4 regions of the Pantoea rwandensis genome follow, and region 2 is predicted to be linked to each of the others. Evidence: predicted binding sites of a transcription regulator. Region 2 holds the regulator's gene; each other region holds the start of a gene.
What was found. Region 2 encodes Fur, which represses iron uptake genes when iron is present. Its sites were predicted from a motif close to ATAATAATGAGAACNACTATCAA; they were not measured.

Region 1 (7,609 bases), 650 kb from region 2:
TCTGCCGCTGGCGCTGCTGTGCCTGGTGGCGTTTGGCTATTTCAGTGCCATCAACAGTCTGGTGCAGTACGCGATGATTCAACTGCTGACGCCTGACCATCTGTTGGGCCGCATCAACGGCTTGTGGACCGCGCAAAATGTCACCGGGGATGCGATGGGTGCGGCGATGATAGGTGCTATGGGTTCATGGCTATTGCCGCCACAGGCTGCCGCCGCATTTGGCTTTGCGGCAGCGCTGCTTGGCATAGTTATGTGGTGCGTTATGGGACGCTTACGTCGTTATGCGCCGCCAGCTCCTGAGCTGGCGGAGCAGGCATCATGACTTAACGAACAGTTTCTCCAGACGCGCCAGCAGATTGCTGGCGCTGTAGTAATCCAGGCGGAACGAATCGACGCCAAGCGGGAACACCTGCTTATCCTTAACCGCCGCGTTTTGCGCGAGGAACGGATTGCCGATCACTGACTGTGTGGTTTTGTCATCCGCCGCAAACAGCAGGAAGGTTTTCCCCGTCAAGCCGCTACCCACATTCTCACCCGACAACTGAATGATGTCTTTACGCTGGCCCATGCTGTGACCTTGCTGCACACTGGCTGGCGGGACGGCAAGGGTAAAACCAAGCTGCTCCAGCAGTTTGCCCTGCGCTGACTCCGTGGTCCAAACGTTAACGGCACGCCCATCGCCGTTCCACACCATGGCAGACACGGGTTGCGGCGGTAAGGTGATGGTTTTTTTCAACGCTGCTTCACGATCGTCAAAAGCTTTCACTTGCTGTGCCGCTTGCGCTTCATGGCCGGTTGCCTGCCCGAGCAGCGTCACCACATCCTGCCAGCTTTTGTCATCGTAATTGACCACCAGCGTTGGCGCGATGGCGGAAAGCTGGCTGGCAAGTTTAATCGCAGAGTCATTTCCTGTGGCGCTCACCAGAATCAGATCGGGTGCTTCTGCGGCTACCGCTTCGGCGCTCGGCTCGCCAATATAGAGACGTTTTACATGGCGCTGTTTTGCCACCTCACCCCATTGACGGAAAAAACCCTGATCGTCGGCCAGACGACTGTTCGGTGCGGTCGCACCGGACGCCACCACCGGCGCATCAATCGCCAGCAGCGATCCGGTTAAGGTGACGCTGGTTGAAACAATGCGCTGCGGAGCTTTGTTTAAGATAATCGAACCCTTTGCCCCTTGCACCGTGCGCGGCCATCCCTGTTCTGCCTGTGCGAGCCCTGTGAAAGTCTGGAAAATAAACAAAAGGGCTGTCAGGCCCAATAAACCGCATTTATTCATAAGTTTTGGTCCACCTTTTAGCTTATTGCACGGCTCGACGTCACCTTCCGATTACGCCTAATCATGCGGGAAATCCCGCGAATGGATTGACTCTTTTGTCCAATCGACGTAGGTTACAGGCCCATAATAAAAATGATAATCATTCTTAATAATCTTATCATTTATAGGTGAAAATTATGGTGGAATCATCCATGTTTGAAAATGCCTTATTAGAGGATTTTTCTGCGTTATGCCGTGGGTTCCTCTTTACCTCGCCGTGGCGCAGCCTCGCGACTCAAGGCTGCTATACCACGATAACCACCTCTGTGGCAGACGCTGCATCATTGCAGGGTGATTTTCAACTTCAGCTGCATCAACATTTTGCGGCGGCAAAACAACAAGGCATTGAGAATCCGATCCTGGTGGGTGCGATTCCGTTTGACGTGAGTCAGCCTGCGGCCTTGTTTATCCCTGAAACGTATCAAACTTTTCATCGTGCCGACCTACAGAATGCGCTGCCTGCGGCTGCCAGTGAACTGCCGCAGGTACGTCGTCGCATGGCGGTGCCGGATCACGATGTCTTTACCCAAATGGTGGCCGATGCGGTGACAGCAACGCAACGTGGTGACCTCGATAAAGTGGTGCTGTCACGCCTGATGGATATTGTCACCGAGCAGCCAGTGGATACCGCGGCGCTGATGCAACGCGTGATTGCACAGAATCCGAATAGCTATCACTTCCACCTGCCGCTACCACAAGGCGGTGCACTGGTGGGGGCCAGCCCGGAACTGATGCTGCGTAAGCAGGGCCGCGATTTTAGCTCGTGCCCGCTGGCGGGCTCAGCACGTCGTGATCACCACGATAGCCAACAGGATCAGGCAGCGGGCAATACGCTGATGGACTCCAGCAAAGATCGTCATGAACACCAGCTGGTCACGGATGCGATGCGCGATACGCTGCAACCGCGCAGTCGCCTGCTGTCGGTGCCGACGGTACCGTCGTTGATCACCACGGCAACCTTGTGGCACCTCGCGACCCAAATCGATGGTGAGGTGCAGGATGATCGTGAGAACGCCTTGTCGCTGGCCTGCCTGCTTCATCCGACCCCCGCATTAAGCGGCTTCCCACACCAGCGTGCTCAGCAGCTGATTCAGCAGTTGGAGCCTTTTGATCGTCAGCTGTTTGGCGGCATTGTGGGATGGTGTGACAGTGAAGGAAACGGTGAATGGGTGGTGACGATTCGTTGTGGCACCGTGCACGGTGCACGCGTGCGACTGTTTGCGGGCGCAGGCATCGTTGCCGATTCCCAACCTGAATCAGAATGGCGCGAAACCGGCGTGAAGCTGGATACCATGTTGCGCGCTTTTGGACTGCAATAAAGGAAAGAGCATGAGCATTCCCTATACCCGCTGGCCTGAAGATTTGGCTGCGCGCTATCGCGAAAAAGGCTATTGGCTCGATGTGCCAATGACCGATATCCTGGCGCGCCATCAAGAGAATGATGCCATCGCGGTCATCGACGGCGATCGTCAAATCAGCTATCGCGAGCTGAATCAACTAACCGATAACCTCGCGGCGGCCCTGCAGCGCCGTGGCCTGCAACAGGGTGATACTGCGTTAGTGCAGCTAGGCAACGTGGCGGAGTTTTACGTCACGGTCTTTGCGCTGTTTAAACTGGGCGTGGCATCCGTCTTCGCGCTGTATAGCCATCAGCGCACGGAGCTGACCGCCTACGCCACGCAGATTGAGCCTAAGCTGTTAATTGCCGATCGCCGTCACGCACTGTTTGCCGACGACACCTTTATTGGTGCGCTCTGTGCGGCACAGCCCTCTCTGCAGCAGGTGATTCTGTGCCATGACGGTGATAAAGAAAACACCCTCGAAGCCCTGATGGCGGAAGCGGCAGGCGATTACCAGTCAACGCCAACTGCTGCCGATGAAGTGGCGTTTTTCCAGCTCTCCGGCGGCAGCACCGGTACGCCGAAGCTGATCCCACGCACGCACAATGATTACTATTACAGTATTCGCGCCAGTGATGAGATCTGCGAAGTCACGGCTGACACGCGCTATCTGGTCGCCCTGCCCGCACCGCATAACTTCGCCATGAGCTCACCGGGTTCACTCGGTGTGTTTTATGCAGGGGGCCAGGTGATTCTTGCCGCTGACCCAAGCGCCACGCTCTGCTTCCCGCTGATTGAGAAGCATCAGGTCACCGATACCGGTCTGGTGCCACCCGCAGTGAGCCTGTGGCTGCAGGCGATTCAGGAATGGGGTAGCAACAAGCAGCTGGCTTCGCTGCAGCGGATTCAGGTCGGCGGCGCGAAGCTCGGCGAAACCCTGGCGGCACGCATCCAGAGCGAAATTGGCTGCCAATTACAGCAGGTGTTTGGCATGGCCGAAGGCCTGGTGAACTACACCCGCTTTGGCGATGACGAGAAAATCGTGCTGACCACTCAGGGCCGACCGATTTCTGAAGATGACGAAGTGTGGGTGGCCGACGAACAGGGTAATCCGCTGCCGCACGGCACGGTAGGCCGCCTGATGACACGCGGTCCGTACACCTTCCGTGGTTACTATAAAAGCCCGGAGCACAACGCGGCCAGCTTCGATGCTAATGGTTTTTACTGTTCTGGCGATCTGATTGAGATCAATCCTCAGGGCTACATCACCGTGCAGGGCCGAGAGAAAGATCAGATCAACCGGGGTGGCGAGAAGATCGCCGCAGAAGAGATCGAGAATCTGCTGCAGCGTCATCCGGACGTGATCCACGCTGCGCTCGTGTCGATGAATGATGAACTGATGGGCGAAAAGAGCTGCGCCTTTATCGTTGCCAGTCAGCCGATCAAAGCGGTAGCACTGCGTCGCCATCTGCGCGATCTCGGTGTCGCCGAGTTTAAATTACCCGATCGTATTACCTGCGTAGATGCCCTGCCGCTGACCCCGGTTGGCAAGGTGGATAAAAAACGTTTACGCCAACAGCTTGCTGACCAACAAGCGCAAGCCTGACCTGTTCCGGAGATAATAATGGCTATTCCAAAACTCAATTCTTACGCGCTGCCTGCCGCCACTGAACTGCCGACCAATAAAGTGAAATGGAGCGTAGAGCCACAGCGCGCTGCGCTGCTCATCCATGATATGCAGGCTTATTTCCTGAATTTCTGGGGCGAGAACAGCCCGCTGATCGACCAGGTCGTCGAAAACATTGCGCGCCTGCGTGCCTACTGCAAAGCGCAGGGTATTCCGGTGTTTTACACCGCGCAGCCTAATGAGCAGAGCGATGCCGATCGCGCATTGCTTAACGACATGTGGGGGCCGGGCCTGAATAAGCATCCGGATCAACAGAAGATCGTGGATGCACTGGCGCCAGATCAGGACGATCAGGTGTTGACCAAATGGCGCTACAGCGCCTTTGTGCGTTCGCCGCTGGAATCGATCCTGCAAGAGATGGGCCGCGATCAGCTGATCATCACCGGCGTTTATGCCCACATCGGCTGTCTGACCACCGCCACTGACGCCTTTATGCGTAATATCCAGCCGTTTATGGTGGCAGATGCGCTGGCCGATTTTAGCCGCGAAGAGCACATGATGGCGCTGACTTACACTGCTGGCCGTAGTGGCAAAGTGGTGATGACCGCCGATCTCATGCCGCTGCCGCTAAGCAAAGATGATCTGCGTGCGCTGATTCTGCCGCTGCTGGAAGATGACGATGTGCCGGAAGATGATGAGAATCTGATCGACTACGGTCTGGATTCCGTGCGCGTGATGGCGCTGGCAGCGCGCTGGCGCCAGGTGCACAACGATATCGATTTCGTTAGCCTGGCGAAAAATCCTAGCATTGATGGCTGGTGGGCTCTGCTGTCACGGACGCCTGCCAAATGAGTGCCTCTTTCGACTTTAACGGAAAATTCGTCTGGGTAACCGGTGCGGGTAAAGGCATTGGTTACCACACGGCGCTGGCATTCCATCAGGCCGGCGCACAGGTGATCGGCTTCGATCTGCGTTTTGATCAGCCCGACTACCCGTTTGCCACGCAGGTTTTGGATGTAGCGAATGCGGCGGAGGTGAAAGAAGTTTGTCAGCGCCTGCTGACTGAGCAGCCTCGTCTGGATGTGCTGGTCAACGGCGCCGGGATCCTGCGCGTCGGCAGCACCGAAGCACTCGCATTCGAAGACTGGCAGGCGTGTCTGGCGGTGAACGCTGGCGGCGCCTTCAATATGTTCCAGCAGACGCTGCCGGTGTTCCGCCAGCAGAGCGCAGGAGCGATTGTCACCATCGCCTCCAACGCCGCTCATGCGCCACGCCTGGGGATGTCCGCTTATGGCGCTTCCAAAGCGGCACTGCGTAGCCTGTGCCTGACCGTCGGTCTGGAAATGGCACCGTTTGGCGTGCGCTGCAACATCGTTTCACCGGGTTCAACCGATACCGACATGCAACGTAGCCTGTGGCACACGCCGGAAGCAGAGCAGGAGATGATCAACGGCTTCCCGGATCAATATAAGCTGGGGATCCCACTGCGTAAGATCGCGAAACCGCAAGAGATCGTGAACAACGTCCTGTTCCTTGCCTCGGATCTTGCCAGCCACGTGGTACTGCAGGATATTGTGGTCGACGGTGGCGCAACGCTGGGATCCTGATATGGCAATCTGGAAACGATCGGTTGATCTGGCAACCTTAAATACCCTGGGTGATAACTCGCTGGTGTCGCACATCGGCATCGTGTTCACGGTGATTGGCGACGATTACCTTGAGGCCACTATGCCAGTGGACACCCGCACGCAGCAGCCGTTTGGCCTGCTGCACGGCGGTGCGTCAGTGGTGCTGGCGGAATCGATGGGATCGATTGCCGGTTATCTGAGTGTGGAAGAGGGCAAAAGTGTGGTGGGGATTGAGGTCAGTGCCAGCCACCATCGCGCGGTGAGCAGCGGTGAAGTCCGCGGCATCTGCCGTCCTTTGCATCTTGGCGCACGCAACCAGAGTTGGGAAATAGAGATTCGCAATGGACGCGATCAGCTGTGCTTCACATCGCGATTGACGGTGGCGGTGCTGGGGTAATTTTCCGCGACGGCCCCCTTATTCCAGGGGGTGAGAAAAATCGCGCCGGATTGCTGAACACGATGCCCTTTCATCGGGAGATGAAAATGGGCACTCAGCAGCCATAAAAAAAGCGGCCAATTGGCCGCTTTCTCTTTGGCGATTAACGCTGGTAAATGATTTCGACGCCTTCGTCGTCCTCCTCGTCCCAGTCGTCATCCCAATCGTCATCTTCTTCCACTTCCTGAGCGGTTTCCATGGCTTCGCGGTGATAGTCATCCCACATGAAGGCCACTTTCTCCGGCTCTTTCGCTTCTTCTTCCGCTTCTTTCGGGTTCTCGATGATGAAGGTCATCACGTCCCAGCAAAGATCTTTCACGCCATCATGGCTGGCCGCAGAAATCAGATAGTATTTGTCTTCCCAGCCCAATGCTTCCACAACCGCTTTAGCGCGGTTTTCTGCTTCTTCACGGTCCAGCAGGTCACATTTGTTAAACACCAGCCAGCGTGGCTTCTGGAACAGCTTCTCGCTGTATTTTTCCAGTTCACCCAGGATGATGCGGGCGTTCTCAACCGGATCGGATTCATCGATCGGCGCAAGGTCAATCAGGTGCAACAGTACACGGCAACGCTCAAGGTGCTTCAGGAAGCGAATGCCCAGACCGGCACCATCCGCTGCGCCTTCAATCAGGCCCGGGATATCCGCGACGACGAAGCTCTTTTCGTTGTCCATGCGCACCACGCCGAGGCTTGGCACCAAAGTGGTAAATGGATAATCCGCCACTTTCGGTTTAGCCGCAGACACGGAGCGAATAAAGGTCGATTTACCGGCATTTGGCAGGCCAAGCATACCGACATCAGCCAGCAGCATCAGCTCCAGCTGCAGGTCGCGTTTCTCGCCCGGCGTACCCATGGTCTTCTGACGTGGGGAACGGTTAACGGAGGATTTAAAACGCGTATTGCCCAAGCCGTGCCAGCCGCCTTTTGCGACCATCAGCTTCTGCTCGTGGCGCGTCATGTCACCCAGCGTTTCGCCAGTCCCCTGGTCAATCACGCGAGTACCAACAGGCACCTTGATAATGATGTCTTTGCCGCGTTTACCGGTGCAATCACGGCTCTGGCCATTTTGGCCACGTTCGGCGCGGAAAGATTTCTCGAAGCGATAATCGATCAGGGTATTCAGGTTTTCATCCGCCAGCAGGTAAACATCACCGCCGTCACCGCCGTCGCCGCCGTCCGGGCCACCGCGTGGAATGTATTTCTCGCGGCGGAAGCTTACGCAACCATTACCGCCATCGCCTGCGACCGCAAGGATCG
Region 2 (7,609 bases):
TGAAGAAGCCGGCTCATTAAAGGCAATGTGTCCGTCGTTGCCCACGCCGCCCATGAACAGATTAATTTTGCCGTAAGAGCGAATCTTCTCTTCGTACTGGCGACATTCTGCGTCAATATCTGGCGCATTGCCATTCAGAAGATTGATATTTTCTGGTTGGATATCAACGTGATCGAAAAAGTTGCGGTACATGAAGCTGTGGTAGCTTTCCGGATGCTCTTTTGGCAGGCCCACGTATTCGTCCATATTGAACGTCACCACGTGCTTGAAACTAACCTGGCCCGCTTTGTGCATATCAATCAGGTGCTTGTAAGCTTCCAGTGGCGTACCACCGGTTGGCAAGCCCAGCACGAAGGGACGTTCTGCGCTAGGCTTAAACGCATTAATGCGGTTAACAATGTGGCGTGCAGCCCATTTACCCACCTGGGTCGGTGTGGCCAAAGGGATCAGTCTCATGTCTTCACCTCAATTAAGATTAGGAAAATGTTGTCGCCGATGCTGGTTTAGGTTGCTGCCATTAAGCGTAATCTGTTTAAGCGCAACCAGCAGGGAAAAGTGCGACCTGATATTTTTCATCATAAAATAAGTTTGTGGTGGTGGCTAGCATTTCGCAGTGATAAACGTCCATTATGGTGATTAAAGTCACAGTTACCGTGGTTTTAATTTGCGAGGCGAATTAATTTATCTTTACACTGCGCCTCGTGGTGAAAGATGTCATCAAGGTACCGGGCGTAGGGATAATAAAATCAACCCACGCTACGGCAAACGCCAGTCTCATAGGGGGAGAAAAAGGTGAGTATTTTAGGATATCTGCAAAAGGTCGGCCGCGCGCTTATGGTGCCGGTAGCGACACTGCCGGCAGCGGCAATCTTGATGGGGGTAGGGTATTGGATTGATCCAGACAGCTGGGGTGCAGGCAATGCGCTGGCCGCTCTGCTGATCAAGTCCGGTTCTGCCATTATCGAAAATATGTCAGTGCTGTTTGCCATCGGTGTGGCTTACGGTATGTCCAAAGATAAAGATGGTGCGGCCGCGTTAACCGGCTTTGTGGGCTTCCTGGTGGTGACGACACTCTGCTCACCTGCTGCGGTGGCGATGATTCAGAAGATCCCGGTCGATCAGGTGCCTGCTGCCTTCGGCAAGATCAACAACCAGTTCGTGGGTATTCTGGTCGGTATTCTCTCTGCTGAAGTGTATAACCGCTTCAGCCATGTTGAGCTGCCCAAAGCGCTGTCGTTCTTCAGCGGGCGCCGTTTGGTGCCGATCCTTGTCTCATTCCTGATGATCGTTGTGGCGTTTATCCTGATGTACATCTGGCCAATCATCTTCGGCGGCCTGGTGAACTTCGGTGAGCACATTCAGAAAATGGGCTCGGTGGGCGCAGGCGTGTACGCCTTCTTTAACCGTTTGCTGATTCCGGTCGGTCTGCATCACGCACTGAACTCCGTATTCTGGTTTGACGTGGCAGGCATTAACGATATTCCTAAGTTCCTTGGCGGTGCACAATCTATCGCGAATGGTACGGGTATCCCGGGCATCACCGGTCGCTATCAGGCGGGCTTCTTCCCGATCATGATGTTTGGCTTACCGGGTGCAGCATTGGCTATCTTCCACTGCGCTCGTCCAGAAAACCGCGCGAAAGTCGGCGGTATCATGCTGGCTGCGGCCTTCGCGGCCTTCTTCACGGGTATCACTGAACCGCTGGAATTCTCCTTCATGTTCGTGGCGCCGGTGTTGTATGTGATCCATGCCGTATTGACCGGTATCTCGGTATTTATTGCTGCGAGCATGCACTGGATTGCAGGCTTCGGCTTCAGTGCCGGTTTGGTGGATATGGTGCTGTCAACGCGTAACCCGCTGGCGGTGAATTGGTGGATGCTGATCCCACAAGGTCTGGTGTTCTTCGCCATCTACTATGTGGTGTTCCGTTTCACTATTCAGAAATTCAACCTGATGACCCCGGGCCGCGAATTGTCTGCGGGCGATGAAACTGATGGTTATGACGTTAACGTCGACCATAGCGGTAATGGTGAAAGCCAGACTGAATCACTGGCACGCCGCTACATTGCTGCCATCGGCGGTTCAGACAACCTGACCAACATCGATGCCTGCATTACCCGTCTGCGTCTGAACGTCAAAGACTCAGCCCAGGTGAATGAAGGCGTGGCGAAACGTTTGGGTGCGTCCGGTGTGATTCGTTTGAACAAACAGAGCGTGCAGGTGATTGTCGGCACTCAGGCTGAAAGTATCGCCACCGCAATGAAAACAGTATTGAGCAAAGGCCCGGTTGCTGCGGCTTCCGCTCCTGCCGCCGCTGCGCCGGTCGCGACTAAACCCCAGGCCGTGCTGAACACTGAAAAAGCGGTGATTGCTACGCTGGTGGCACCGGTGACCGGTGAGATTGTCGCGCTGGACGCAGTCCCGGATGAGGCGTTCGCCAGCAAAGCGGTGGGCGATGGTCTGGCAATCAAACCAACGGACAAAACCGTGGTGGCACCGATTGCCGGTACCGTGGTGAAAATCTTCAACACCAACCATGCGTTCTGTCTGGAAGCCGCTAACGGCGTTGAGATCGTGGTACACATGGGCCTGGACACCGTGGCGCTGGAAGGAAAAGGCTTCACACGTCTGGTGGAAGAGGGGGCAACCGTCACTGCTGGTCAGCCGATTCTGGAGATGGATCTGGACTTCCTCAACGCCAACGCGCGCTCAATGATCAGCCCGGTGGTGGTCAGCAACAGCGATGATTTCGCCGGACTGAATCTGCTGGCAAGCGGTTCAGTGGTTGCAGGTGTGACACCGTTGTATGAAGTGAAAAACTAAGTCCTTGTGATTTAGCCAGAAGGCAGGAAGCAATTCCTGCCTTTTTTGTTTTAAAACGACCAACAAACGGTTGTTTCCCTCCTGCGCTTTGTGGATCATACTCCGTTACTTCGTGGTACAAATCACCCGCTATTGTTTTGAGGATTTTGAGATGAGTGAGGCTGAAGCCCGCCCAACGAACTTTATTCGTCAGATCATCGACGAAGACTTGGCGAGCGGTAAGCACAGCAGTGTGCATACCCGTTTCCCGCCTGAGCCCAATGGTTATCTGCATATTGGCCATGCGAAATCTATCTGCCTGAACTTTGGTATCGCCCAAGATTATCAAGGACAGTGCAACCTGCGTTTTGACGATACTAACCCGGTGAAAGAAGATCTGGAGTTCGTTGAATCCATCAAGCGTGACGTGCAATGGCTGGGCTTTGAGTGGAGCGGCAACATTCGTTACTCCTCAGACTATTTCGACCAACTGTTTAACTACGCCGTTGAGCTGATCAATAAAGGTCTGGCTTACGTTGATGAGTTGTCGGCGGAAGAGATCCGTGAATATCGCGGCACTCTGACTGCGCCGGGTAAAAACAGCCCGTACCGCGACCGCAGCGTGGAAGAGAACCTTGCGCTGTTCCAGAAGATGCGTGATGGCGGTTTCGAGGAAGGTAAAGCGTGTCTGCGTGCCAAAATCGACATGGCATCCAGCTTCATTGTGATGCGCGATCCGGTGCTGTACCGCATTAAGTTTGCCGATCACCATCAGACCGGCAGCAAGTGGTGCATCTACCCGATGTACGACTTCACGCACTGCATTTCGGATGCGATCGAAGGCATTACCCACTCATTGTGTACGCTGGAGTTCCAGGACAACCGTCGCCTCTACGATTGGGTGCTGGACAACATCACCATTCCGCAGCATCCGCGTCAGTACGAATTCTCGCGTCTGAATCTGGAGTACGCGGTGATGTCGAAGCGTAAGCTGACGCAGCTGGTCACCGAGAAAGTAGTGGAAGGCTGGGACGATCCCCGCATGCTGACTGTTTCAGGTTTGCGCCGTCGTGGTTACAGCGCGGCCTCGATTCGTGAATTCTGCCGCCGCATCGGCGTGACTAAACAGGACAACATCGTTGAGATGGCGTCGCTGGAATCCTGTATTCGTGACGATCTCAATGAGAACGCACCACGCGCGATGGCGGTACTCGACCCGTTGAAAGTGGTGATCGAAAACCTGCCCGCCGGCCACGAAGAAACGCTGACCATGCCTAATCATCCAAACAAGCCGGAGATGGGCACGCGTGAAGTGTCGTTCAGCCGTGAAGTGTGGATCGATCGCGCTGACTTCCGTGAAGAAGCCAACAAACAGTACAAACGTTTGGTTCTGGGCAAAGAAGTGCGTCTGCGCAATGCTTATGTGATTCGTGCTGAGCGTGTGGCGAAAGACGAAGAGGGTAACATTACCTGCATCTATGCCACTTGTGATGTCGATACCCTGAGCAAGGATCCGGCGGATGGTCGCAAAGTGAAAGGTGTGATCCACTGGGTTTCCGCCATTCATGGACTGCCAGCTGAGTTCCGTCTTTACGACCGTCTGTTCAGCGTGCCAAACCCAGCGGCGGCTGAGGATTTCCTCACCACCATTAACCCGAACTCGCTGGAAATCAAACAGGGCTTCGTGGAGTCAGGTTTGCGTGAAGCTGCCACTACCGCAGCTTATCAGTTTGAACGTGAAGGCTATTTCTGTGCCGATAGCGTCTACTCACAGCCGGGTAAATTGGTGTTTAACCGCACGGTTGGACTGCGTGATACTTTCGCGAAGATTGGCGAGTAATATCTTTCGTCGATAGCACAATATGATCATGAAAGGGCGAGCAATCGCCCTTTTTTATTGCCTGTAATTCGCCACGGGCAATGAATTATGCTGAAGGCGGCAAGCTGTGCTTGTTGTCTATTTTGCGACAATTCTGACTTTAGCAAAATTAACCCATTTGCGAGTGTGAAAAATTGTATTTCAGGTAGGCTATGCGCTCTAAATAGAGCTCTGCGGGTTATCAAAGGAAAAAAAATGACAAGTCTCGCCCTGGAAGCTAAGCATAGCGTGGTGGTATTACATCAGCTTATTGAACGTGTTTTTAACCAGGTAGAAGGCAGTGATGACAGCATGGAACTGCTTTTGTCACACTTTCACCCGGATTTCAAAATGGTGACGCCGCTGGGTAAGCAGCTGGATCTGAATGAGACCGAAGTGCTGTTTCGCAAACTGCACGGTCAGCGGGAAGGGCTGCGCATTGCCACCAGTGAGCATGCCATCATTTCTCAACAGAGCCAGGAAGTGACGATTCAGTATCGTGAACTGCAGATGTTGAACGGCACCCATCAAACACGCATCTCTTTGGCTGTGCTGGATTGCAGCACCACCATTCCTCGCTGGCGCTACCTCCACGAAACCTTTATCGCTTGATAACAGGCATAAAAAAACCGGTGACCAGCACCGGTTTTTTTATATTGCATAGCACACTCAATTACTTATCGTGGAGCGTATCGTCTTCGCGGCAGTCTCCCAGTGCACAGTGACCGTACAAGTACAGGCTGTGGTTGCTGAGTTTGATGCCGTGGCGAGTAGCAATCTCACGCTGACGCGTTTCGATTGATTCATCACTGAATTCGATCACTTTGCCACAATCCAGGCAGATCAAGTGGTCATGGTGATGCTGCTGAGTCAGTTCGAATACGGATTTGCCGCCTTCGAAGTTATGACGGGTGACGATACCCGCGTCATCAAACTGGTTAAGAACGCGATAAACCGTTGCCAGGCCAATCTCTTCGCCCATATCGATCAGGCGCTTATACAAATCTTCCGCACTGACGTGATGGGACTCGGGGCCCGGTCCCTGAAGCACTTCCAAAATTTTCAATCTTGGGAGAGTGACTTTCAGGCCAGCCTTCTTCAATGCGGAGTTGTTGTCAGTCATTCGGATATTGTCCTGTTACTTTGCATGTCACTTACGGCGCAGGGGCCTTGAATGTTTAGGTCACGCGTATTCTCATTTGCGTCTCATTATAGAACTCAAGCAGTGAAATGAAAACCAGGGTAGCGCGCAAATCAACAAAAGTCGTAAGGATAAACATCGCCTACGCCAGCGCGGAACGGTGTGGTTTGGGTTTCCATTTCACTCAGCCTCAGTCAACAATCAGAGGAATAAGCGGATGACCATTGCGGGTATTCTACAGATTTGCGGGGAAAAGTTAAAAAACCGTAGCTATTATTTTTATAGGAATTTCCTTTGCCCCAACGTGAGCCAGCGCTCACATTGGGGAGGCGAGGCATCAGGCTTCGATGATCTCTTTCAACTGCAGCTCATCAAAAATCTGTTTCACCCAGGCGTCAACGCGTTCGTTGGTCAACTCAGGTTGACGATCTTCGTCAATCGCCAGGCCGAGGAAGTGTTTGTCATCGGCCAGACCTTTTGAGGCTTCAAAATGATAACCCTCGGTCGGCCAGTGGCCCACGATCACCGCGCCGTTGGGCTCAATGATGTCGCGAATCGTGCCCATCGCATCACAGAAATACTCTGCATAATCTTCCTGGTCGCCACAGCCAAACAGCGCCACCAGTTTGCCATTAAAGTCGATCTCTTCCAGCGTAGGGAAGAAGTCATCCCAGTCACACTGTGCTTCGCCGTAATACCAGGTAGGAATACCTAGCAGCAGGATGTCGAACGCTGCGAGATCTTCTTTGGTGCTCTTAGCAATGTCATGCACTTCGGCGACATCTTTACCCAGTTGTTTCTGGATCATTTTTGCAATGTTTTCAGTGTTGCCGGTATCGCTGCCGAAGAAAATGCCTACGATTGCCATGGGTTAAGTAACCTCTTAAAGCCTGATTGTGAAAGTAAGTCAATTGACTGCACATGTTAGCGAATGATAGCAGACCGTTGAAAAGGGCGGAACGAGTAAAGCCTGAACTTTGTGTTCCTGCGTGCGGTCAGCGCGCTAAGACAGTTTGAGTTGCGCTAGCAGCATTTGTTCAATCAATTCGCTGCGGCTGATGTTTTGTTGCTCGGCCAGCGTGTTCAGGGCGTCAACCGCTTCGCTGGACATTTTCAGCTCAACACGACGCAGCCCTCGCACTTTATCGCGCTTGAGCTGGTTACGTTTGTTGATACGCAACTGTTCGTCGCGTGTCAGCAGGCTGGTTTTGGGGCGACCGGGACGCCGCTCGTCTGCAAAAAGATCAAGCGTGGTACGGTCTGTCTGTTCTTTTGCCATGATTTGTGAAACTGAGTGGGCGCGAACGGCGGAAAGGCGCTGCGCGATTTATACATTATCGGCCCGACCACGGCGAAAAAATCATCCGCGGCAAATTTTTAGCGCGACATCATACTCCAGCACCATCCGCGACGCCAACCCTAAACCGCATACGGCAAGCTTTTGCTTTTACAGGTTAAAAAAGCGACGAACTGCGCGCAAAACCGCATCAGGTTTTTCAGCATGTACCCAATGACCGGCGCCGCTGATCACGTGCGCATGGGCGTGAGGGAACTGACGCAGCAGTGCATCACGATGCTGATTGTCCAGATAAGGGGAATCGCCACCGCGAATAAACAATGCGGGATGTGGCCAGGCCGGAACCTCCTCCCAGCCAGAAATCGTGGTGTAGTTGTCCCACAGCACCGGCACGTTAAAGCGCCACTCGCCCTCCACAAAGGACTTGAGGATAAACTGAATCACCCCCTCTTCAGCGACATGATGACGCATCACCTCGGCCGCTTCACTGCGACGGGACACGCCCGCCGCT
Region 3 (7,609 bases), 370 kb from region 2:
CAGGAGTCTGCAGGGCGTCAATCTTGTCAGCGCATTATTACATTTGCTGACATGGTCACAACGTCAGCGGCTGGATACTGTGCTGCCAACTCATTACACTGTGCCGACCGGAAGTCGCCTGCCTATTCGTTACGATGCTGAAAAGCCTCCGGCGTTGGCAGTGCGTATGCAGGAGATGTTTGGGGAAGCGCAAAATCCCGCGGTGGCCGAAGGCCGCATTCCGCTGGTGCTGGAGTTGCTCTCACCCGCGCACCGGCCGTTGCAGATCACCCGTGACCTTGCAGCGTTCTGGCGGGGAGCGTATCCAGAAGTGCAAAAAGAGATGAAAGGACGCTATCCCAAACATCCCTGGCCCGACGATCCGGCCAGCGCCTTACCGACAAGGCGCACCAAGAAATTTTCATCGTGACACGCTGTGGATCGAATTCAGAGGGTTCTGCCATGCGCAGCACGAGAAAGCAGTTAGAGTAACGGCCGCAGCCGTAGCTATGCCTGGAGAATAAAAGCATGTCTGGGAACGATCGCGAACCTATTGGGCGTAAAGGAAAAGCGCCAAAGCCGCCGCGCACCACTGCGCGCCGGGGTCGCCGCAGGGAGCTTGATGATGATATCGATCAGGACGATTTTGACGAAGATGATGAGGAGAGCACACCGGTGCCACCAAAAGGTAAAGGGAAAGGAAAACGTCCGCCACGCGGCAAACGTCGTTGGTTAGGCTGGTTAATTAAGCTTTTCCTGGTCTTTGTGGTAGTGATGGTTGCCTGGGGCATCTATCTCGACTCTGAAATCCGCAGCCGCATCGACGGTAAAGTGTGGCAGTTGCCTGCCGCTGTTTACGGCCGCATGGTGAGCCTTGAGCCGGGGATGTCGTACGACAAAAAAGAGATGATTGCGCTGCTGGAAGGCACGCAGTATCGCGAAGTGTCGCGCATTACCCGTCCGGGCGAATTTAGCGTCAAAGGCAACACCATCGATCTGCTGCGTCGTCCGTTTGATTTCCCGGACAGCAAAGAGGGGCAGATCAACGCCCGTCTGACGTTTAGCAACAACGAACTGAGCGAGATCAAAAACCTCGATACCGGGCGTGATTTTGGCTTCTTCCGCCTCGATCCACGCTTGATCACCATGCTGCAATCGCCGAACGGTGAGCAGCGTCTGTTCGTGCCGCGCGCGGGCTTCCCGGATCTGCTGGTCAGCACGCTGATCGCGACCGAAGACCGCCACTTCTACGAACACGACGGCATAAGCCCGTACTCGATTGGTCGTGCATTCCTTGCCAATATCACCGCCGGTAAAGCGGTGCAGGGCGGCAGTACCTTGACCCAGCAGCTGGTGAAAAACCTGTTCCTTACCAACGAGCGTTCACTCTGGCGTAAAGCGCGTGAAGCTTACATGGCGGTGATCATGGATGCGCGCTACAGCAAAGATCGCATCCTTGAGCTGTATCTCAACGAGGTGTACCTCGGTCAGGCAGGCAACGATCAGATCCGTGGCTTCCCGCTGGCGAGTTTGTATTACTTCGGTCGTCCGGTGGATGAGCTGAGCCTCGATCAGCAGGCGATGTTGGTCGGCATGGTGAAAGGGGCGTCACTCTATAACCCATGGCGCAACCCGAAACTGGCGCTGGAGCGTCGTAACCTGGTCCTGCGTCTGCTGCAACAGCAGAATGTCATCGATCAGGAGCTGTACGACATGCTGTCAGCGCGTCCGCTGGGCGTGCAGCCGAAAGGCGGAGTGATTACGCCTCAGCCTGCGTTTATGCAGATGGTGCGTAACGAATTGCAGGCCAAACTGGGCGACAAGGTGAAAGATCTCTCTGGCGTGAAGATCTTCACTACGCTGGATCCGATTTCGCAGGATGCCGCAGAAAAAGCGGTGGAAGATGGCATTCCGGCACTGAAGAAACAGCGCGGTCTGAAGGATTTGGAAACCGCGATGGTGGTGGTTGACCGCTTCAGCGGCGAAGTGCGCGCGATGGTGGGCGGTGCCGATCCGCAGTTTGCCGGTTACAACCGTGCGCTGCAGGCGCGTCGTTCTATCGGTTCACTGGCTAAACCGGCGACTTATCTCACTGCCTTAGGCCAACCCAATACCTATCGTCTGAACAGTTGGATTGCCGACGAACCTATTGCGCTGAAACAGCCTAATGGATCGATCTGGAAACCAATGAATGACGACAAGCGCTTCAGTGGCAAAGTGATGTTAGTGGATGCGCTGACCAACTCAATGAACGTGCCAACGGTTAATCTGGGTATGACGTTAGGGCTGAATTCCGTGGTTGATACCTGGACGAAGCTCGGCGTACCGAAGGATCAGCTGAATCCGGTGCCAGCGATGCTGCTGGGTGCCCTGAACCTGACACCGATTGAAGTCGCTCAGGCATTCCAGTCGATTGCCAGTGGCGGTAACCGCGCAGATCTCTCTGCGGTGCGCTCGGTGATTGCGGAAGATGGGACTGTGCTGTATCAGAGCTTCCCGCAGGCGCAGCGTGTCGAACCGGCACAGGCGGCTTATCTGACGTTGTACAGCATGCAGCAGGTCGCCGATCACGGTACGGCGCGGGCGCTGGGCGCGCGTTATCCTAATGCCCATCTGGCAGGTAAAACGGGTACCACCAATGATCTGATCGACAGCTGGTTTGCGGGCGTTGATGGCAAAGAAGTGGCCATCACCTGGGTGGGCCGCGACAATAACCAAACCTCGAAGCTGTATGGTGCGAGCGGAGCGATGCAAATTTATCGTCGCTATCTCGATAACCAGGCCCCGATGCCGCTGCAGTTGACACCGCCGGAAGATATTACGCAGATGAATGTCGATTCCGCCGGTAACTTCGTCTGTGGTTCGGGCAGCAGCACCTGGCGTTCGCTGCCGGTGTGGACGTTGGATCCAGCCTCGCTGTGTCAGCAACAGCAGCAGCAGATCCAACAGCAGCAAGAGTCGCAACCGCAGCAGCAGTCACCTCAGCAGCCGCAGGACGAGCAAAAAGATGCTGATGGCGTAGCTGGCTGGATCAAAGATATGTTCGGCAGCAAATAGTTAGCTGCAGAAAGCACAGGGCGCTTCGGCGCCCTTTTTTACGTCTGCACGATTGTTATTCGCGATCATGGATATGCACGATCTGGTCGCAAACGCACCGCCATCAGCCATTACATCTTGCGGATCTTGCAGGACTTCGCCTAAAATTCGTGCGTCTAATAATCATTCTCGTTTTCATTCGCCTGCATCGTTTCCTTTTTCGAGAGATCCTTTTTATGAATGCGCGAAATTTCAATCCTTGTTCTGCGCGTGCTGCGACCTCCCGTCGTCCGCTCGCTTTATTGATTTCTTTAACACTGGGTACGCTGAGCGCGCAGGCGCTGGCAGAAGATACCGTGGTGGTGACCGCCAATGGCGGTAACACCGTTGCGCAGGAAAGCGCCTGGGGCCCGGCTCCTACCATTGCCGCTAAGCACAGTGCCACCGGCACGAAAACGGATACGCCCATTGAGAAAAACCCGCAGTCGGTTTCGGTGGTGACGCAGGAAGAGATGGCGATGCACGCGGTGACCAGCGTGAAAGGGGCGTTCAATTACACGGCGGGTGTGCTGACCGGTAACCGCGGTAGCTCCAGTGTGATCGATGCGCTGTCGATTCGTGGCTTTAGTGAAACCAACACCAACCAGTATCTTGATGGTTTGAAACTGCAGGGTGACAACTACTCCGAGTTTGCCATCGATCCTTACTTCTTTGAGCGTGCAGAACTGCTGCGTGGCCCGGTTTCAGTGTTGTACGGCAAGAGCAACCCAGGCGGCGTGGTGTCACTGGTCAGCAAGCGCCCGACGCAGGAAACACTGCGTGAAGTGCAGTTCCAGATGGGCACCGATAACCTGTTCTCTACCGGCTTCGATTTCGGCGGATCGCTGGATGATGACGGCGTGTACAGCTATCGCGTGACCGGTCTGGCTCGCAGTGCAGACGCGCAGCAGGATATGAACAAAGAGAAGCGTTATACCATCGCGCCTTCGTTCAGCTGGCGTCCGGATGCCAATACCCGCTTTGATTTGCTGACCTATTTCCAGAACGAGCCGGAAACCGGTTATTACGGCTGGTTGCCGCGTCAGGGCACCGTGGTCGGCATTACCCGCCCGGACGGCAGCAGCTACAAACTGCCCACCAACTTTGATGAAGGCGAAGACAGCAATAAGATTTCGCGTAACACCAAAATGGTGGGCTACAACTTCGAACACAGCTTCAACGATACCTGGACGGTGCGCCAGAATCTGCGTTATGCGGATATGCGTACCGGATATCGCAGTATTTACGGCTTTGGTTACAATGAAGCTGCCAGGAATATTACTCGCTACTCAGCCTTATCCGATGAGAAGCTGAATGAGTTCTCCGTGGATACTCAGGCGCAGGCAAAATTTGATACAGGTGCCGTTGAGCACACTTTGCTGCTTGGGGTGGATTTCCAACGCATGCGTAATGATATTGATGCTCAATTCGGTACTGCCAATAGTCTGAACCCTTTCAACCCGCAATATGGTGATGACACCACGTTCCCCTATGCCGATCCTTATCAGCATCTAAATAAGCAGCGCCAAACAGGCCTTTATGCTCAAGATCAAATGGAATGGAACCGCTGGGTGCTGACCTTGGGGGGGCGTTACGATTACGCTATGACCTCCGTTTATGATCGCGTTGCCGGTTCTGTTGATCGTCAAAATGATCAAGCCTTCACCTGGCGTGGAGGGCTAAACTATGTCTTCGACAACGGCATAGCACCTTACTTTAGTTATAGCGAAGCTTTCATACCTAACTCAGGCTCAACCTGGGGAGGTCAGGCATTTGACCCATCGCGCGCTAAACAGTATGAAGCGGGTGTGAAGTATGTACCTAAAGATCGTCCAGTCGTCTTGACGGCAGCAGTATATGAGCTGACAAAAACGAAGAACCTTACGGCCGATCCTGATCCAACGCATCAGTTTGCCAGTATTCAGAGCGGTGAAATCCGTTCACGCGGTGTTGAATTGGAAGCCAAGGCAGCACTGAACGCCAACATCAACATGACGGCGTCTTATACCTATACCGATGCCGAATACACTGAAGACACAGTGCTGAAAGGTAGAACACCAGTGCAGGTGCCGAAGCACATGGCATCGCTGTGGGGGGATTACACTTTCCACGAAACGGCATTGTCAGGTGTGACACTGGGTGCGGGTGTGCGTTATGTAGGTGAAAGCAAAGGGTTATATGCAGAGAACACGCAGAATGGCAGTAACTCAAACCAAAACTTCGACGTAGCGGGTTACACCACCGTCGACGCAGCGCTGAAATATGACCTCGGCCGTTTCGGTCTGCCAGGCTCTTCTGTGGGTGTTAATATCAACAACCTGTTCGATCGTGAATACGTTGCCAGCTGCTACCGTGATTACGCTTGCTACTGGGGCGCTGAACGTCAAATCGTTGGTACTGCCACCTTCCGCTTCTGATTCGTCAGGACGAAGATGTTGTGATTTTGGGCGGCCTCAGGGCCGCCCCTTCAGAATCAAATCGGTTTTGTGCTTATTAACCAGGAATCACCATGCAGCATCCGCACCACGAAGAAACCACCTTCACGCTGGATAATGTCAGCTTTCGCGTGCCTGGGCGCACGTTGCTGCATCCACTTTCACTCACCTTTGCGCCGGGTAAAGTGACGGCGCTGATTGGTCACAACGGCTCGGGTAAATCCACCTTGCTGAAAATGCTGGGGCGTCACCATGCGGCGAGTGAAGGCCAGGTGCTGTTGAACCGCGATGCGGTGGAGAACTGGGGCAGCAAAGATTTTGCGCGCCAGGTGGCGTATTTGCCGCAGCAGTTACCGGCGGCAGAAGGGATGACGGTGCGTGAGCTGGTGGCGATTGGTCGTTATCCCTGGCACGGTGCACTTGGGCGCTATGGCCAGGAAGATCGCGACCGCGTAGAGGAAGCGATTACGCTGGTGGGACTGAAACCGTTTGCCGGGCGTCTAGTCGATAGCCTGTCCGGCGGCGAACGTCAGCGTGCGTGGTTGGCGATGCTGGTGGCGCAAAATAGCCGCTGCCTGCTGCTGGATGAACCCACTTCAGCGCTGGATATCGCCCATCAGGTTGATGTGCTGGCACTGATTCAACGTCTCAGCCGTGAGCGCGGGTTAACGGTGATTGCCGTGCTGCATGACATCAATATGGCGGCGCGTTATTGCGACCGTCTGGTGGCGCTGCGAGGCGGCGAAATGATTGCGGAAGGCGGGCCTGACGTCATCATGCAGGCCGATGTGCTGGGCAATATCTACGGTATTCCGATGGGCATCTTACCCCATCCACAAGGCGGTGCTCCCGTCAGTTTTGTTTACTGAGGCCTCGCCATGTTCGACATTTCACGCCGTCGCTTGCTGACGGCGCTGGCACTGACGCCACTGATGAACGTAGCCCCATTGCGTGCGGCAACGCCCGATCTGCAGCGCATCCTGGCGCTGGAATGGCTACCCGTTGAGCTACTGATGGCGCTCGGTGTATCGCCGCTCGGTGTGGCTGATTTGCGTAACTACAACATCTGGGTTGGCGAGCCGATGCTATCCGCCAGCACCATCGATCTCGGCCTGCGCACCGAACCCAATCTGGAACTGATGACGCAGCTCGAACCTTCCTTAATTCTGCACTCCAACGGCTACGGTCCGGGATTGGATAAACTCGAACGCATCGCGCCGACCATGGGCTTTGATCTGAATAGCGGGGACGGCAAACCGTTAAGTACTGCTCGCAAATCACTGCATGCGCTTGGTGCCCGACTGGGACGGGAAGCGCAGGCGGTACAGCATCTGCAATTCCTGGATGAGCAGCTCGCGGCAGCGCGCGAGCGTCTTAAACCCTGGGCAGATCGTCCGGTGCTGCTGATGTCATTGATGGACAGCCGTCACGCCATCACGTTTGGCACCAACAGTCTGTTCCTCGAAGTGATGGAAATCCTTGGCCTGAGTAACGCCTGGCAGGGTGAAACCAATTTCTGGGGCAGTGCCGTGGTTGGGCTTGAGCGGTTAGCCGATGTCGGCGATGTGCAGGTGATCTGTTTTGATCACGATAACGATCGTGACATGCAGCAGGTGATGAAAACTGCGCTGTGGCAGGCGCTGCCGTTTATCCGCGCGGGCCGCTTCAAGCGTGTGCCTGCCGTCTGGTATTACGGCGCGACCTATTCAGCACTGAAATTTGTCCGCGTGCTGGAACACGCGCTGGAGTCGCACTGATGCGCCATCGTCTCTTTCCTGTGATGCTGCTAAGCAGCATGTTTTTACTGGCGCTGGCGCTGACTTTTATCAATCTGCGTGACGCGCTGCCAACGGCGCAGTGGGCACAAGCCTTCTTTGCGCCGGACATCAACAGTATCCAACAGGTGGTCTTCCATCACAGCCTGTTATCGCGTCTGGCTCTGGCGCTGTTGGTGGGGGCAGGTCTCGGATTGGCCGGTTTACTGTTTCAGCAGGTGCTGCGCAATCCGCTGGCGGAACCAACCACGTTGGGTGTGTCTTCCGGCGCACAGCTCGGTATCACGGTCGCCACGCTCTGGCACTTGCCGGGCGGTGAGCTGACGCAGCAATTTGCTGCGATGG
Region 4 (7,609 bases), 640 kb from region 2:
ATCCGTGAAGCCATCGCTTCACTGCTGTTGCCTTCACTGGTGATGGTCGCTCTGACGCTGCTGCTGTCATTCTGGGCGATTAACTGGATCATTCGTCCATTACGATCCCTGCAGGATAGCCTCGCCCATCGTTCCGCCGATAATCTCACCCCGCTGCCGGTTTATTCAGAAATGGATGAGATCGTTGCCGTGACGTCTTCCATTAATCAGCTATTTTCGCGGCTCGACCACACGCTCCAACAGGAACGCCTCTTCACCGCCGATGCCGCACATGAATTGCGTACCCCTTTGGCCGGTTTACGTCTGCATCTTGAACTTCTGCACCAGCAGAACGTGCCGCAGAGTGAGATGCTGATTGAACGTATCGACCAGTTGATGCACACCGTGGAGCAACTGCTGATGCTGTCGCGAGCTGGCCAGGCGCTGGCAGGCGGTCACTATCAGCAGTTGCAGTGGCAAAAAGACATCATGCAGCCGCTGCAGCCGGAAATGGCCGAACTTTATGCACAGCGACAGCAAACACTGCACTGGCCGCACGGCAAAGATATTCCACAGCAAGGTGAAGCCGTGTTACTGCGTCTGATGCTGCGTAATCTGCTGGAAAACGCCTCACGTTACAGCCCGGAAGGCAGTGAAGTCAGTGTGAAAATGCAGCAGGATAAACAGCAGGTGATCATCGAAGTGTGGGATCAGGGACCAGGCATTGAGGCCGATGCGGCAGAAGAACTGACGCAAGCCTTCCGTCGTCGCGATCAGCGTTACGGTGGCAGCGGATTGGGTCTGAATATCGTACTGCGCATTGTGCAGATGCACCGTGGCAGGCTGGAGCTGGTTAACCGTAAAGATAGCAACGGGCTGATTGCCCGCTGCTATTTACCGCATCAGCTGCTTTAGAAGTGAGTGTTGAGGCTCATGTAGTAAGTACGGCCTGACTCGTTATAAGTATTCGCACCCGCACCGTAGAGGTAGGCGCCTGTTGTCGCGTTCCCGGTGGTTTGCGCATTACCTTCGCGGAAGTGACGCTTATCAAACAGGTTGTCGATACCCAGGGTGACGCTGGCGTACTTATTCACATCATAAGTCCCGCTCAGGCCAACGATAGAGTAAGGACTGACTTTATCGGCCGCGCTTCCCGTCACCGGCTGACCTTTATAGTCATACTTTTTCGGTGTTTGCGTGCCGTACCAGGTCAGGGTGGTTTGCAGCGACAGATCCTGCGTTGCCTGCCAGCTCAGCGTTGAGTTCAGGGTGTATTCCGGGATGATTGACAGACGATCGCCGGTTTCCTTGTTCTTACTCTGCAGCATATAAGTGAAGTTGTTGTTCCACATCACGCTATCAGAGAACGGCACGTTAACCGTACCTTCCAGCCCTTCCACCACTGCTTTCGGTACGTTTTCCCACTTGTAGATATCCGTGGTGCCGTTTGAGGCTTTACCGACGGCTGCGTAACCCGCTTCAATCTTGTTGCGGTAATCGTTACGGAACCAAGTCAGACCCGCCTGATAGCCTTCGTGTTTCCACTCCAGTCCAATCTCTTTGTTGAAACTGTTTTCGGCTTTCAGGTCTGGGTTACCCTGCAGATAACAGGCGCCGGTGCTGGCAGCACAGCCTTGGCCGTTGCTGTACAGCAGGTAGTTCGGGTTGGTCTGGTACAGGCTTGGCGCTTTATAAGCCAGGCCCGCCCCCATCTTCAGCGTGAAGTCATCACCCAAACCTTGCGACAGGTTCAGAGACGGACTCCAGTTGTTACCCACAATCGAGTGATGATCGAAACGCAGGCTCGGCGTCAGCATGGTGCTGTCAGTCAGTTCCATGTTGTCTTCAGCGAACAGCGAGAAGATTTCCGCCTGCGAATACGGACTACGACCGGTATTCGACACGCCAGGCACAGAGCCATAGTTAGCAGCCTGAGTGGTTGAAGAGGGATCCTTCATGCTCTGCTGGTTCCATTCGGCGCCCAGCGTTGCCGTCTGATTAATCAGCCACTCAAACGGAATGCTAACTTCGCTGTGCAGCAAAATATCGTCTAACTGAATGGTGTTGAAACCATCGTTAGAGAAGATACCTTCCGTTCCGCCCGCCAGACCTTCGTTAATGCGGCTGTTACGGGTTTTCTCATAACGTGCGTAGGTATTGGTGCTGACACCGTTATCCCAGGCACCAGTCCATTTCAGCGAGATGTTCTGGCGATACAGGCGGTTAGTTTCATCGCCATACAGGCTTTTCACCAGCGCACTGGTGTTGGTGTTCTGCGTATCGCCTGCATACAGGTTGCCTTGACGGCTGTAGCCCGCTTGCAACTCCAGGGTTTGCATCGGAGCAAACGCCCAGCTCAGTAACGCATTGATATCTTTATTGACCGAGCCTTCACGGCCTGAAGGATAGCTACCCGCATAAGTACCGGTACGTGCCGCTGCATGGCCTTCATTGATGTCATACGCATCGGCCTGAGTTTTGGCTAATCCCCCGTACAACCGGAAGTTGAAGTCGTCACCCAGCGGCCCTTCAAGGCTGAAGTTGGTGCGTTTGGTTGCGCCTTCTGCTTTGTGTTCCGGTGCATTGAAGTAGGTGTTCCAGGAACCGTGCCACTGCTGGTCGGTGTACTTTTTGGTGATAATATTCACCACCCCGCCCGCCGCGCCATTGCCGTAACGTACCGCAGCCGGGCCACGAATGACGTCGATATGGTCGATCATCTCTGGCGGCACCCAGTTGGTGTCACCGCGCGTATCACGCTCACCGCGCCAGCCCAAACGCACCGAGTTGCGGCTGGTGATTGGCATGCCATCCACCATAATCAGGGTGTTTTCCGGGCCCATGCCGCGAATATCGATCTGGCGATTGTTACCGCGCTGGCCGCTGGTGGAGTTACCGGTCAGGTTAACGCCTGGCATGGTACGAATAATTTCAGAGACATCACGCGCCGGTGGATGCTTTTTAATTTCATCTGCGGTGATGGTGGAAACGCCGGGTGCCTGCAGGTTCTGCTGCTGTGCGGTCACCATTAACGTGCCGCCATTCATCGATTCGGCGTCAGTGGTGGATTGGCTGCTGGTCGTCTTGCTGGAAGTGTCTGCTGCCCAGGCGCTGCCGGAGAGCAGTGAGGCGCTCAGCCCCAGTTCAATCAAAATAGCTAATGATAATCGTGAGTAACGCGTCATTGTTTTTCATTCCTGGATGGCCAGTAAAAATGCCGTTGGATTCTTAACTGGCGAGCCGGTGAGAATATCCCTGTCCTTATCGCGCCCAGTTCCAGACCTGGCAGTGCCATCCGTTGCGTAACCTTCCAGGAAGGAAAGAGTCAGGCGGAACGAGCGTGCTCTTTTGAGCGGAAACACCCTATTGCAAATGCAAATAGTTATCAATAGTATTAATTATTAATCTTATGTAAATCTTTCCCTACACAGTGACTGGCAGCCCCTATGACCTGGCGAAATGATGTAACCGGTAGTGAAGCCTGGTGGCAGGAGCAACACACTCAAGGTATTCCGCGAATTGCCCCTCAGCAGGATGGCACCTGTCTGGTGACTTTCTTCTGGCGCGATCCACAAGGCAGCGAAAAAACCTCAGCAACTCAGCGCGTGTGGATCAACATTACGGGCGTGACCGATCATCATCAGAAGCGTCCACCGCAGTCATTGGTGCGGGTAACGGGCACCGATGTGTGGTACTGGCAAACCGCGCTGCCCTCCACCTGGCGCGGCAGTTACTGCCTGATGCCCGATGAACAGGCAATCGACTTTAGCGGTGAAGCCGACATGTACGCGTTACGTAACTGGTGGCGTGACAAATTTCCCACGGCGAAGGCCGATCCCCTGAATCCATTACGTGGCTGGGCCGGTGGGCGCGGCATGGGCGTCTCGCCGCTGCATCTCCCGCAGGCTCCTGACCAGCGGGTCTGGAAATCTGTCGATGAGGGCAACGCACCTGCTGTTTCTTTGCAGCAGTATCAGTGGGATAGCGCGCTATTAGGCAACAGTCGCAAAGTGTGGATTTATGCCACTGGCGAGTCCGATGCGGAGCAACGCCCACTGGCCATTCTGCTGGATGGCCAATTCTGGGCAAATCAAATGCCGATTGCCGGGCCGTTGCAGCAACTTACTGATGCCGGAAAACTCCCTCCTGCGGTCTATTTGTTTATCGATATCATCGACCGTGAACACCGTAGCCGCGAACTGCCCTGTAACCCGCAGTTCTGGCAAGCCGTGCAGCAGGAATTACTGCCGCAGGTGGCGCAATGGGCACCTCATCGCCAACAGGCAGACAGCACGCTGGTGGCCGGGCAGAGTTTTGGTGGGCTGGCTTCCGTTTTCGCTGCACTGCATTTTCCGCAGACGTTTGGCAATGCGCTGAGTCTTTCGGGATCTTTTTGGTGGCCCGAACGCGGCAATCCTTACGGATGGCTACTACAGGCGCTGGATAGCGGCCTGGCACCCGAACAGCCGCTGCGTTTCTGGCTGGAAGCAGGTAAACGTGAAGGCCTGATTCTGCAAGCTAATCAACAATTAGAACAAAAACTTACCGCTGCCGGCTACCAGGTGAATTACCTGCCGGTGGAGGGCGGCCATGACGCGCTATGCTGGCGCGGTGGTCTGCTCGACGGTCTGCAAGCCCTGTGGCGCAATCCGACTTAACTTCATCACGCAGGACGCAAACCGGAGCACAGATGTCTGAATCTCTGATGAACAAAACCATGACTGACCAACATACTTTGCCATTAGTGGCAGCCCAGCCCGGCATCTGGATTGCCGACCAGCTGACCCAACACCACAATGCCTATGCCGTGGCCCACTTTGTCGAATTACGCGGCGCGATTAACAGCGACCTGCTGGCGCAGGCCGTCGTGGCTGGCATGCAGGAAGCCGACACCCTGAATATGGCGTTTGCCGAAGTGGAGGGCGAAGCACTGCAGTGGCAACAACCGCAGGCGTTCAGTGCGCCAAAAATCGTTGATTTGCGTGCTGAAACCGATGCGGCCGCCCAAGCTCGCGCGTTGATGCGTGAAGACATGAACGGTGATTTACGCGTACTGAGCGGTGCCCCGTTATGGCATCACACGCTGTATCGCATTGGCGATCAGCACTGGTTCTGGTATCAGCGTTATCACCATTTAGTGGTGGATGGCTTCAGCTTTACCGCCATCACTCGTCGTATTGCCAACCTCTACACCGCAGCCGTCGAGCAACAGGATGCCGAGCCGACGCCCTTTATCCCGTTTAGCGAAGTGGTGGAGGAGTACCAGCGCTACCAGGCATCCTCTTCTTTCACCCGCGATCGTGAATTCTGGCGCGAAAAAGGGGCTGCCCTGCCTTCACCGGCTTCACTATCACCTTTACCGCTGGCTGGACAAAGCGCGACCACCGATCTGCTGCGCCACAGCATAACGCTTGATCGCAACACCTTTCAGACGCTGGTTAATCAACATCCACAATCCAGCGCTGCTGACCTGGCTTTTGCGCTGGTGGCGCTGTGGCTGGCGCGACTCAGTGGACAAAATGATTTTGCCGCTGGATTCATCTTTATGCGCCGCATCGGATCCGCCGCGCTGTGCGCCACCGGTCCGGTGATCAACGTGCTGCCGATGGCCGTGCATTACGATCCCACCGAGCCACTAAGCGCGCTTGCTGCACAGTTGGCCGGTGAAGTGAAGAAAATGCGTCGCCACCAGCGTTATGATGCGGAACAGGTGCAGCACGATCTCGGTCGTCTGGGCGATGGCGATCCGCTGTACGGCCCGGTGATCAACCTGAAGATGTTTGATTATCAACTCGATTTCGCGGGCGTTGAAGGCCTAACCCATCAGCTGGCATCCGGTCCGGTACGCGACCTGGAAATCGCTATCTACATCAGCGAACAGGGTGAACTGACGCTGGAACTGCTGGCGAATGCGGAGCGCTATAGCGAATCGACGCTGATTCGCCACGCCAGCCGTTTTGCTTTGCTGCTGGATCAGTTGGCGGAGCAACCGCATCGTGCGTTGGGTGAACTGGATCTGCTAACCGCAGAAGAGCACGTACAAATTGCCGCTATCAACCAGACTGCGTATCCCGTTCCGGCAGAAACGCTGGCTTCACTGCTGGCGCAGCAAGTCGCACGCACACCTGATGCCCCGGCGCTGGCCGATGCGACTCACCAGTTAAGCTATCGTGAGATGCAGCAGCAGCTGTATGCCCTGGCCGCCGATCTCAGCGCTGCGGGCGTACAGCGCGGCGATATTGTTGCGGTGGCGTTGCCACGTTCGGTGCAGCTCTCGCTGGCATTGCAGGCGATTGTGTCACTTGGCGCGGCATACCTGCCGCTGGATACCGGTTACCCCGACGAACGATTACAGCTGATGCTGGAAGATGCCACCCCCAAAACGCTCATCACCTCAGCAGAACTCAGTGCACGTTTCAGCGCCATCGATTCTGTTAAACAGCTGCACTTTGATACGCTTTATCCTGCGCCAGACGCGTCACAACCTGCCAGCGCGCCGACACCGCAGGATGGCGCCTACATCATCTACACTTCAGGGTCTACCGGGCGTCCGAAAGGCGTATTGGTCGGTCATGAAGCGATCGTCAACCGCCTGTTGTGGATGCAGGATCGCTATCCGCTGCACGCCGACGACGTGGTATTGCAGAAAACCCCGAGCAGTTTCGATGTATCCGTATGGGAATTCTTCTGGCCGCTGCTGGTAGGCGCGCAACTGGTCATGGCACCGCCGGAGGCGCACCGCGATCCGGAGGCGCTTCAGCAGCTGTTTGCGCGTCACAAAGTCACCACCACGCACTTCGTTCCTTCGATGCTGGCCGCCTTTGTCGCGGCGCTGGACAGTGAACCGGCCGTTGCCTGTTGTGGCAGCTTACGCAACGTCTTCTGTAGCGGTGAAGCGCTGCCGACCGATCTGTCGCGTGAATGGGAAAAACTGACGCAGGTGCCGCTTCACAATCTGTACGGTCCGACCGAAGCGGCGGTGGATGTTAGCTGGTATCCGGCGTTTGGCGAAGCTTTGGCAGCCGTTGAAGGTGCCAGCGTGCCGATTGGTTTCCCGGTGTGGAATACCGGACTTCGCATTCTTGATGCACGCATGCAGCCGGTGCCGCCTGGTGTGGCAGGCGATCTTTACTTAACAGGCGTACAGCTGGCACATGGCTATCTTGGCCGCCCGGATCTGACCGCCAGCCGCTTTATCGCCGATCCATTTGCCGCTGGCGAACGCATGTATCTGACCGGTGACGTGGCGCGCTGGCTGGATAACGGCGCGGTGGAATACCTCGGACGCAGCGACGATCAGTTGAAGATCCGAGGCCAGCGTATCGAACTCAACGAAATCGATCATGTGATGAGCGCACAGCCTGGCATTGATCAGGCGGTCACGCACGCGGTGGTACTCGGCGGTGCCGCTGCACAAGGCGGTGATGCGCGTCAGCTGGTGGGGTATGTGATTGCGGAGCACACTGTCGATGGTGACGCGCTGCGTGATGCACTGGCGCAACGGCTGCCTGCGCACATGGTGCCGGTGGCAATTATACAACTGGATACCTTTCCGCTGAGCAGCAACGGCAAGCTGGATCGTAAAGCCCTGCCGCTGCCGCAAAACGCGGCTGGCAGCGTGGGTCGCGAC

Region 1: the regulator Fur is predicted to act here: its motif matches at 1,409-1,431, upstream of LH22_RS19290 (isochorismate synthase).
Region 3: the regulator Fur is predicted to act here: its motif matches at 3,192-3,214, upstream of fhuA (ferrichrome porin FhuA).
Region 4: the regulator Fur is predicted to act here: its motif matches at 3,352-3,374, upstream of fes (enterochelin esterase).

Annotation. Positions count from the first base shown of each region.
Region 1 is NZ_CP009454.1:4,206,164-4,213,772, forward strand. It holds gene entS (enterobactin transporter EntS) at 1-322, shown strand, start outside; gene fepB (Fe2+-enterobactin ABC transporter substrate-binding protein) at 317-1,282, opposite strand; gene LH22_RS19290 (isochorismate synthase) at 1,459-2,640, shown strand; gene LH22_RS19295 ((2,3-dihydroxybenzoyl)adenylate synthase) at 2,651-4,267, shown strand; gene LH22_RS19300 (isochorismatase family protein) at 4,286-5,140, shown strand; gene dhbA (2,3-dihydro-2,3-dihydroxybenzoate dehydrogenase) at 5,137-5,895, shown strand; gene LH22_RS19310 (hotdog fold thioesterase) at 5,897-6,313, shown strand; gene cgtA (Obg family GTPase CgtA) at 6,456-7,609, opposite strand, start outside.
Region 2 is NZ_CP009454.1:3,552,711-3,560,319, reverse strand. It holds gene nagB (glucosamine-6-phosphate deaminase) at 1-456, opposite strand, end outside; gene nagE (N-acetylglucosamine-specific PTS transporter subunit IIBC) at 799-2,823, shown strand; gene glnS (glutamine--tRNA ligase) at 2,975-4,642, shown strand; gene LH22_RS16260 (hypothetical protein) at 4,877-5,272, shown strand; gene fur (ferric iron uptake transcriptional regulator) at 5,334-5,783, opposite strand; gene fldA (flavodoxin FldA) at 6,139-6,669, opposite strand; gene ybfE (LexA regulated protein) at 6,805-7,080, opposite strand; gene ybfF (esterase) at 7,249-7,609, opposite strand, start outside.
Region 3 is NZ_CP009454.1:3,920,184-3,927,792, reverse strand. It holds gene hrpB (ATP-dependent helicase HrpB) at 1-409, shown strand, start outside; gene mrcB (bifunctional glycosyl transferase/transpeptidase) at 508-3,036, shown strand; gene fhuA (ferrichrome porin FhuA) at 3,252-5,471, shown strand; gene fhuC (Fe3+-hydroxamate ABC transporter ATP-binding protein FhuC) at 5,564-6,358, shown strand; gene fhuD (Fe(3+)-hydroxamate ABC transporter substrate-binding protein FhuD) at 6,368-7,246, shown strand; gene fhuB (Fe(3+)-hydroxamate ABC transporter permease FhuB) at 7,246-7,609, shown strand, end outside.
Region 4 is NZ_CP009454.1:4,193,555-4,201,163, forward strand. It holds gene pmrB (two-component system sensor histidine kinase PmrB) at 1-894, shown strand, start outside; gene LH22_RS19250 (TonB-dependent siderophore receptor) at 891-3,164, opposite strand; gene fes (enterochelin esterase) at 3,426-4,637, shown strand; gene LH22_RS19260 (enterobactin synthase subunit F) at 4,670-7,609, shown strand, end outside.